DNA from 3 places in the Peribacillus sp. B2I2 genome. Region 1 is predicted to be linked to each of the others. Evidence: riboswitches for the same ligand, from Rfam matches in the RefSeq annotation. Region 1 holds a riboswitch; each other region holds the start of a gene.
What was found. Region 1 has a riboswitch for cobalamin ahead of nikA (nickel ABC transporter substrate-binding protein). Riboswitches for the same ligand answer to the same signal wherever they lie in the genome.

Region 1 (3,184 bases):
TTGTACTTTAACGAGGGAGAATATATCTTGATCGTCCAACAATTCAGTTTGTAATGTGACATCTTCAAACGGTGGCACAGCTTCTTTTTCTGGTTTTAAATGATTTATTATTTGAGTGACACGATTTAATTCATGTTCAAGTGAAAGTTTAAGCTCTTGTAACTCTTTCATTAAAATATCTTTAGATTTATCATTTCTATCCATTGTACGTCCCCTTGCTATCTGGTTATCTTTTTATTTAGTATAACTTCTTTTTGTTCTAATCCCATGACGAATTCTACACGAAATAACGTAGAAAACTAAACTAAGAAGCATTAGGTAAGAAGTGATGATCATTTTCATTAAATAATCCAGAAAAATTAGTCCACGAGTCCAAGAATTGAACACGAGGTGGTTAAGTAAGGGAAATATACTGCATGAAATGCACAGTGATCATTAAAAATAATTCCAATATAATTCAGAGAGATAGTTCCTACAGCTATCATGATTGAATGAAGTTAGAAAGATTAAATCAAATTTCATTCCTGTTTTAGAAATATTGTACATTTGGTTCTTTTTCATGCTCAAGTAAATTCAATAGTTTATCCAGTTCCTGGCTATTATGTAATGTTTTTGGAGAAGTTAATCCATATGTCAATGCGGTAGTTATTAAATCTTTCCTCAATATCTCAATTTTTTCATGTAATGCTTCAATACTTACCAATGCAAAATCCCTCAAGTACTTTCTTTTATTGTTATGAATCTATTATTACATAAATTAGGTTGCTTTCAAATACAAAGTAAGTGTTCACTTATAAAAAATAACTTATTCGGGAGGGAGCAATACAAATCTGAAAATGAAAAATCTACATACTATCATTCATATATGTCGTTACAAATAACTGTTTGTATAAGATTATTGCCTCCGTATAAAACGAACCGTTAAAAAACATCAGGATCTTAATTTGATATGGCATAAATTTGTGATAAGGAATATAATTTGTATTAGGTAAACTTTTTGATTTTATTTTCATATAGTTAATATCCATTTTTAGAGAGTTGTAATCGTAAAACCGTATAATATTGGAGAGTTTTTAATATTTGTTAAATTCTTAAGAATAGATATTTATTCTCCTTTTTACTAACTGTTTTTCGTTTATTGCTAGGATGGAAATGATTAGTTGCTGAGTAGCTGAGTTTATCAAAAATTAATTAGAGATGAAACTATTAAAGTGTTAAGAAGCATCAAGAGGTTTTGACTTAATAATTTTAAGATGGACAAGCTCTATATTTTACTATGAAGATGAGGAAAAATTTCATATTTTATTGGAATGGGTATATTCGTTTAATAGCGAATATTTAAAAGGGAAGCCGGTGCAAAATCCGGCACGGTCCCGCCGCTGTAAGGGTGAGTCCTATGCAAGAAAGTCACTGGATAATATCCGGGAAGACGCATGGAGATGATGAACCTAAGTCAGAAGACCTGCCTGTTCTAGAAATGCTGTTAACCTACGGGAGATAGGGAGGTGTTAGAGTGCCAGAAGACGAATTTGTTCTTAATATATAAGCATTTCTGACCGTTAAATCTGGTTGGAAATGCTTTTTTGTATTTCGTGATTTTTCAAATAGTTAAAATTCCATAATTGAAGGTGAGAAAGCATGTTTATAAAACGGTCTAATTTATTCCATTCTTTTGTTGGACTACTAGTAATTTTCACAATCTTAGTTACAGGTTGCAGCAACACAACAATAGATCAAGAAAATACATTAGATAATGAAAAGCAAAAAGTTGTTACTTTTTCATGGCCTGGGGATATAGGTGACTTAAATCCACACACATATTTTCCGAATGAGTTTTTTTCCCAGGCTATGGTATATGAATCCCTTGTTTATTACGGTAAAGGTGGAGAAATTCAGCCTTGGCTTGCGGAGAGCTGGGATATATCGAAAGATGGAAAAGAATATGTATTCCATCTAAGAAAAGATGTAAAATTTTCCGATGGTTCGGTATTTAATGCTGCAATCGTCAAGAAAAACTTTGATACCATTTTAGATAATCGCAAACAACATGAATGGGTGGGATTAATTAACCAAATCAAAGATACAAAAATAATAGATGAATATACTATTAAACTTATTTTGAACAACGCGTATTATCCAACTCTTCAAGAACTAACTTACATCAGACCTTTGAGATTTGTAGGAGAAGCTGCTTTTCCTGACAGCCAAAACACATTTAAGGACGGACTCAAGTCTCAGATTGGCACTGGACCGTGGGTATTGAGCGAGTATAAGAAAAATGAGTTTGCTGTTTTCAAAAGGAACGAACATTATTGGGGCACTAAGCCTAAAGTAGATAAGGTGGTTGTTAAAGTCATTACTGATGGAGAGTCAAGAGTGTTAGCTTTTGAGAAAAAGGAACTCGACTTTATATTTGGAAACGGGGTCATCAGCCAAGATTCATTCCAATTTTTGAAGAATTCAGGGCAATATGAAACCAAATTGTCAGAACCTACAGCTACAAGAACGCTGCTTCTTAACTCAAACAGAGAAGCGACTAAAGATCTTAAAGTTCGGTTAGCTCTCCAACATGCTTTTAATAAACAAGCTGTTATCGATAAGATCTTTTATGGTATGGAAAAAAAGGCTGATACTTTGTTTCCACCTATTTTGCCTTATACGAAAATTAATATAGAGCCATATGAGTATGATGCAGAAAAAGCAAAAATGTTATTGGATGAAGCTGGATGGAAACAAGTGAAGGGGAAACCATTTAGAGAAAAAGACGGAAAAGAATTGCAATTGGAATTACTGTTTAATAGTACAGATAACATCCAAAAGTCAATCGCAGAATTTACACAAGGTGATTTTAGAAAACTGGGAATAGATGTTAAGTTGACCAGTCAGGAAACTAATACTTTTTGGACAACGGCATTTCAAGGTAAGTTTGATTTATTATTTACAGCAACATGGTCTGTACCGTTTGATCCACATTCCTATTTAGCGTCTATGACGACTAATTCGGAAAATGGTAGTCCAGATTATAACGCTCAATTAGGGTTGCCAGTAAAAAAAGAAATAGACCAGAAAATTAAGAAAGTATTATTAACTACTGACGAGGAAGATAGAAAAATACTGTATTCAGATATATTAACGACATTGCACGAACAAGCCATTTATTTACCGATATCTTATCAGTCTAATA
Region 2 (3,184 bases), 110 kb from region 1:
CACTCCAGTTTCTTCTTTCCAACCTTTTTCAATCAATACTTCATAAACCAACCCTGCCATCCCGTAAACTCCGGCATCCCCACTGGAAATGACAGCCACTTTTTTTCCCAACTCCGCTTGTTTTACTGCTTCCTGAGCACGTGATACCTCTTCAGTCATCCCCGTACTAATGATCGTTTGATCTGTAAGCAGACCCTGAATGAGTTCAACATAAGTTTTATAACCAATGATGTAGTCACTTTCTTGAAGGGCTTCGACAGCACGTTTGGTAATGTGTTCAAAATTCCCTGGTCCAAAGCCCACGACGAATAATTTACCGTTTGTACTCATTAAGACATCTCCTTTTACGATTTGTTCTTTGAAATACCCGTATGAGCAGGAAAATCTGGATTAGGTTTCATTTCCCCATCACTGAATTGGTAGATCATCTGTGGGACATATTCCCCATCATCGATATTGCTGACAATCTCCCGACCGAAATCAGGCGTATCCACTCTATACCATTTCCCTTGGGGATAGGCAATCACAACGCAGGCATCCTTACATCTTCCGTTACAGCGTGTCCTGGTTGTATGAATTTTCAAATCCAGTCCCTTTGAAGTAATTTCATCGCGAATCGCTTGAGTTACTTCTTCCCCGCCCTTTTTCATGCAACTGCTTCCATTGCAAATCAACAAATGCGTATTTGTACCCTTCAAGTTCCAAGTAGTCATCTTCTTCCTCCTGAGTTCAGGGAAAAGGCAAAATAAAAAACCTTAACATAAGAGTCAAGGTTTAAAAAACTATATGAATGAGGAGCCCTCCGCAAATATGCTGAATCTCCAAAAATCGTCATAGTCCTTCTACCTTTCCCTCCGAAAAGTATCATACAATTTAAAAAGCAGGTTTCCTGGCTTACGCTTCATTTTACTTTGTCCCTTCCCGGCTTTAAGCCAGTGGTTATCGACAAATTCATCAGCGTTTACAGTAGCGGGGGCTGCATCGGATTTTCACCGATTTCCCTATTATCCCTTGCATTTTTCACACAAGAGCACTTTTAAAATGAAATATTTGGTTTTATTATACAATTATAGCTAACCTTATCTATCATATAACAACTTTAGCAAAATTCAATAGTTTATTCCGACTGTTTAGAAAAGTTTAATAGTGTAAATCCAGCCATAAGCCTTTCCTCTCTGCAATCTTAGTCAAAAAAAAAAAAGAGAGTGTAGCTGGAATTATTTCTTTATGGTACACTATACGAGAATTTTCGAAATAATTACATAAGTTTTATGGTGTTGAATTTCTCGGAATTCAGCTTAAAAGGGAAGCCGGTGAAAGTCCGGAGCGGTCCCGCCACTGTAAAGGGAAGTCCTATTACGTTAACATTAATCCACTGTCAAATGAGATGGGAAGGATGTAACGGGACAATGAACCTAAGCCAGGAGACCTGCCATGAAGCGTGAAACTGTTTCAGCCTACGAGGATGGGTGTGCGGATCAGGCAGAATGGCCCATATTGGTTTAAGCTGCAAAATTCCTGTTCATTACGCACTTCTTTCTTTTGAGAGAAGTGCTTTTTATGTTGGGCGCCGCTTTTCTTCTAAAGTTTTGATCAGAAAAATTAAAGGTGTTGAAAGGAGAAAGAATGAAAAGAGTCAATTGGAAAATTCTTTATTTTGTCATTTTACTGCTTCTTGTCCCAAAACGTGCGATGGCCATGCATATCATGGAGGGCTTTTTACCAATTGAATGGGCCATATTTTGGTGGGCCGTGACCCTTCCATTTCTAATCTTGGGTTACCGGTCCATTAGGTCCAAAGTAAGGGAAAACCCAGAAACAAAAATGATGCTCGGTCTATCGGGTGCATTCGTATTCATATTATCTGCCTTGAAGATTCCTTCCGTTACGGGAAGTTCTTCACACCCTACCGGAGTTGGTTTAGGTTCCATATTATTCGGGCCATTGGCCATGAGTGTCGTAGGCTCCATCGTTCTATTATTTCAAGCTGTTCTACTGGCTCACGGAGGATTGACGACATTAGGGGCCAATGCATTTTCCATGGCTGTATGCGGACCTTTCATTGCTTGCTTTGTCTTCAAGGGCGCAACTAAATTGGGGTGGTCTTTTTCGCTGGCCGTTTTCTTGGCAGCTGCTTTTGGCGATTTAGGAACCTATGTGGTAACTTCCGTTCAACTTGCACTTGCTTTTCCATCCGAGGTAGGTGGATTCATAGCCTCATTCAATAAATTTGCTGGAATATTCGCCCTGACCCAAATTCCCTTGGCAATCAGCGAGGGATTATTGACAGTGGTTGTGATGAATTTCCTGAAAAAATACAATCTAGGCGAATTGAAATTGCTGCGAGTTTTATCTAAGGAGGCCCGTTAACATGAAAAAAAGTTTATTGCTGCTTTTCCTGGTCGTCATTCTTGCCACCATACCGTTAATAACCCAGCAAGGAACGGAATTTGGCGGTGCCGACGGCGAGGCTGAAGAAGCCATCACTAAAATTCAGCCGGAATACAAGCCTTGGTTTAATAGTATTTGGGAGCCGCCAGGTGCGGAAACCGAGAGCTTATTATTTGCGCTGCAAGCTGCAATCGGAGCTGGTTTCATTGGATACTTCATTGGCGTAATGAGACAAAGGAATAAACAAACCAAACAAGAAATGAACGAAAAATCGAAACATGTTACTCATTGATAAATATGCCTATTTCAATGGGCTAAAGGATGTACATCCATTGGAAAAGATGATTTTTGCACTCTCCCTTATGCTGTTTTCGTTAACGGTAAGGGATTTGGCCGTTTCGCTCATCACTTTTATGGTGATGAGCGCTTTAATCATTTTTGTGGCAAAAATCCCGCTTTTGTATTATCTGAAATTACTCTTATTACCAGGATTCTTTCTATTATCAGGCACACTTACCATCCTTTTTTCTATCTCCAGTACATTTACTTCGATACCGAATATTTGGTGGTCCTGGAAAGTCGGAAATTGGCAAATTTTCATCAGCGATGGCAGCATTGGTACAGTGATCAATTTGATCACTGTCGTATTTAGCAGTATAAGCTGTTTATATTTCTTAACCTTGACTACACCCATTACCGTCATTCTATCCGTACTGCGAAAACTTAAAGTGCCTTCCTTATTGATCGATTTAATAGAATTGACCTATCGCTTCATCTTTATTTTTTTAGATAC
Region 3 (3,184 bases), 1.1 Mb from region 1:
CAATTCATTGGATGCCTTGATCGTTAAGTAAGCGATCTTTTCGTATAATGCATCGGCATATTCAACTGCCTCATCCGATTCCCAATAAATATTCTGTGTGGCAAGTAAATGATGCCATCCAAACGTTCCTAAACCAATTGCCCGGTAACGTTTGTTCGAGATGGATGCTTGCTTGACCGGAAGATTATTCACATCGATTACGTTATCCAGCATCCGGATCTGAATGGGAATCAACCTTTCCAAAACATCGCTGCTCACCGCACGGGGCAAGTTAATGGATGAAAGGTTGCAGACAACGAAATCGCCGCTTTTACGAACAACAACGACATCTCCATCTTCTGTTTCGTATTCATCGGTGATCGTCGAAGGGCTTAAGTTTTGAGCAATCTCGGTGCAAAGGTTAGAACAATAAATCATACCTTTATGTTTATTTGGATTCTTCCGGTTCACTTCATCGCGGTAGAACATATATGGTACGCCTTCTTCTAATTGAGAAATCATGATGCTTTTCATGATGTCCATCGCATTGATCTTTTCAAAGCTATAGTTTGGAAGCGAACCATTTTCTGCGGCCTCGACAGCAAGTGCATAATGATTCCTGAAGCTTCCTTCGCCTTTCTTCTCGTCGTAAAGGTCTTCAAGTGAGAATCCAAGGGTTTGCTTGACGGTATGCGGATCGAAAAGATACCATTCTTTTCTGTCACGTACAGCCTCCATGAATAAATCAGGAATGCATACACCCGTAAAAATATCATGGGCTTTTAATCTGTCATCCCCGTTTTGCGTCTTCAAATCAAGAAAGCTCATGATATCTTTATGCCAGGCATCCAAGTAAATCGCGATGGCACCTTTACGTTGCCCCAATTGATCGACACTGACAGCTGTCTGGTTGAATAGTCGAATCCAAGGAGTCGTGCCGGAACTATTTCCAGAGAAACCACGGATATCGGAACCAAGCGAGCGGATCTTACCAACGTAAAGACCGACACCGCCACCGAATTTTGATACTTTTGCGGCATCGTAGTTAGATAGGTAGATACCATCAATGGAATCTTCAATTGCGTCGATAAAGCAAGAGCTTAACTGTCCATGCGTTTTTCCTGCATTGGAGAGTGTAGGTGTCGCAACAGTCATATAAAGGTTGGACATTGCCCAGTAAGCTTCTTTGATAAGTTGCAGGCGGTGCTCCGTTTTTTCCAATCGCATGATTTCCATCGCGATGATCATGAAGCGCTCTTGGGGCAGTTCGTAGACCTTGTCCTTTTTTGGGCGGGCTAGGTAGCGATCGTTTAATAAGTAGATGCCTATGTAAGAAAATAATTTATCCTTTTCCGGGTCGATCACCGAACCCAATTCCTCAATTTCCGCTTTCGTATAAGAAGAGAGCAGTTCTGATTTATAGATGGGGTAACGCTGGCCTTCTGAAAGTTGGGAGAGTTCCGTGATCAGTTCATAGAATGGGCCATAACTTATGCCTTCATAACCTCGATTAGCTTGTGCATCCCTATACATCGCATTCAACAGTTCTGCTGCAGCAACGAACGTCCAATCGGGAGCATCGATATCGACACTTTCCAGAGCGAGCTGAATCAGTTTCTTTGATGCCTGTTCTTCGGTTGAGTCACTTTTGCGATCAAGCCATTTTGTAAAACGCTTCTTGAACTTTTCCATATCGAGACGGCCTTCAAATTCCTTCGATAACATCTCAAGCTGGATGGAATTCGTGTCGGTGTCATTTTCACTTATGGTAGAGTTATATGTTTGAGTCATTAATAATCCTCCTTGTAAACTTCCGCTAAAATAAAAAAAAACCGCCCAATGAATTGAGCGGATCAAACGATAGAATAAAAGAGCCATGAAAAAATAGCCATTATGCTATCGTTTCATCATCTCAATCCCCGAAGAATAAGAAACGTGAAAAATTCAAGGCAGGTCTCCTGACTCATGATCATCCTACTTTGAGTCCTTCCCGTATAGAGAGCTATACAGTGGTTTCTCATTTCGTCACATTTACAGTTGCGGGGACAGTTCCGGGTTCGCACCGGATTCCCTTTTCAGCCATCGCTGGCACCTTGGATTACAAAAAATTCTATATATAGTTATTAGTGTTGTTTGTGTAATCAATATCTAGTATTTCTGCTTATATTATCGTAAGCCATATACGATGATAATTCAACTAATATATTTGAGAAAAACCAACCCTTATCTATTGACAAAGGGAAGGTAGAGGGTGAAAGAATGAAAGATTTTATTGGGGAATGGGTAATTCAAGCACTGAATTTAGGGGATTTTGTGTTAAAATAAAGTGTATAGTAAAGGTGGCTCTCCTTTATTGCGATAAGGGGATTCGCGGAAAAATATTTATGAAAAAGGAGATAAAATCTTGGAAAAAGTATTAGTTTTTGGACATAAAAACCCGGATACAGACACAATCTGTTCAGCAATCGCTTATGCAGATCTGAAAAAGCAGTTAGGTATCAACGCTGAACCAGTTCGTCTGGGTGAAGTGAATGGTGAAACTCAATATGCGTTGGACCACTTCAAATTCGAAGCTCCTCGTCTTGTGGAAAAAGTGGCAGGGGAAGCTGATGGCGTGATCCTGGTCGATCACAATGAACGCCAGCAAAGTGCTGAAGATATTGACCAAGTACGTGTGTTGGAAGTTATCGACCATCACCGCATCGCTAACTTTGAAACAAGCGATCCTTTATATTACCGTGCGGAACCAGTTGGCTGTACGGCAACCATTTTAAATAAAATCTATAAAGAAAACGGCGTTGAAATCCCAAAAGCGATTGCAGGTCTTATGCTGTCTGCCATCATTTCGGATTCTTTATTGTTCAAATCGCCGACCTGCACGGATCAAGACGTTGCAGCAGCTATGGAACTGGCTGATATTGCGGGAGTCAACGCTGAAACATATGGTTTGGAAATGTTGAAGGCGGGAGCTGACTTGAGCGACAAAACGATTGCCCAGCTTATCACTCTTGATGCAAAAGAATTCTCCATGGGCATGGCTAAAGTGGAGATAGCTCAGGTCAATGCTGTTGATCCGAACGAAGTCCTTGCTAAGCAAGCCGAACTAGAAGCAGCCATTGAATCGGTCATCGCTGTGAAGGAATTGGATTTATTCCTATTCGTAGTAACGGATATCCTGACCAATGATTCTGTTGCCTTGGCTCTT

Region 2: another riboswitch for cobalamin. It lies ahead of ABIE66_RS11675 (energy-coupling factor ABC transporter permease); the one in region 1 lies ahead of nikA (nickel ABC transporter substrate-binding protein).
Region 3: another riboswitch for cobalamin. It lies ahead of ABIE66_RS05470 (ribonucleoside-diphosphate reductase subunit alpha); the one in region 1 lies ahead of nikA (nickel ABC transporter substrate-binding protein).

What each region holds. Positions count from the first base shown of each region.
Region 1 covers NZ_JBGCCB010000001.1:2,223,848-2,227,031, forward strand. Annotated here, with positions in the region: gene ABIE66_RS11175 (DnaA N-terminal domain-containing protein) at 1-204, opposite strand, end outside; gene ABIE66_RS11180 (Spo0E family sporulation regulatory protein-aspartic acid phosphatase) at 530-718, opposite strand; cobalamin riboswitch at 1,296-1,484, shown strand; gene nikA (nickel ABC transporter substrate-binding protein) at 1,639-3,184, shown strand, end outside.
Region 2 covers NZ_JBGCCB010000001.1:2,333,530-2,336,713, reverse strand. Annotated here, with positions in the region: gene cobJ (precorrin-3B C(17)-methyltransferase) at 1-330, opposite strand, end outside; gene ABIE66_RS11680 ((2Fe-2S) ferredoxin domain-containing protein) at 345-713, opposite strand; cobalamin riboswitch at 863-1,053, opposite strand; cobalamin riboswitch at 1,256-1,451, shown strand; gene ABIE66_RS11675 (energy-coupling factor ABC transporter permease) at 1,627-2,370, shown strand; gene ABIE66_RS11670 (energy-coupling factor ABC transporter substrate-binding protein) at 2,372-2,683, shown strand; gene cbiQ (cobalt ECF transporter T component CbiQ) at 2,670-3,184, shown strand, end outside.
Region 3 covers NZ_JBGCCB010000001.1:1,081,728-1,084,911, forward strand. Annotated here, with positions in the region: gene ABIE66_RS05470 (ribonucleoside-diphosphate reductase subunit alpha) at 1-1,770, opposite strand, end outside; cobalamin riboswitch at 1,911-2,090, opposite strand; gene ABIE66_RS05475 (manganese-dependent inorganic pyrophosphatase) at 2,384-3,184, shown strand, end outside.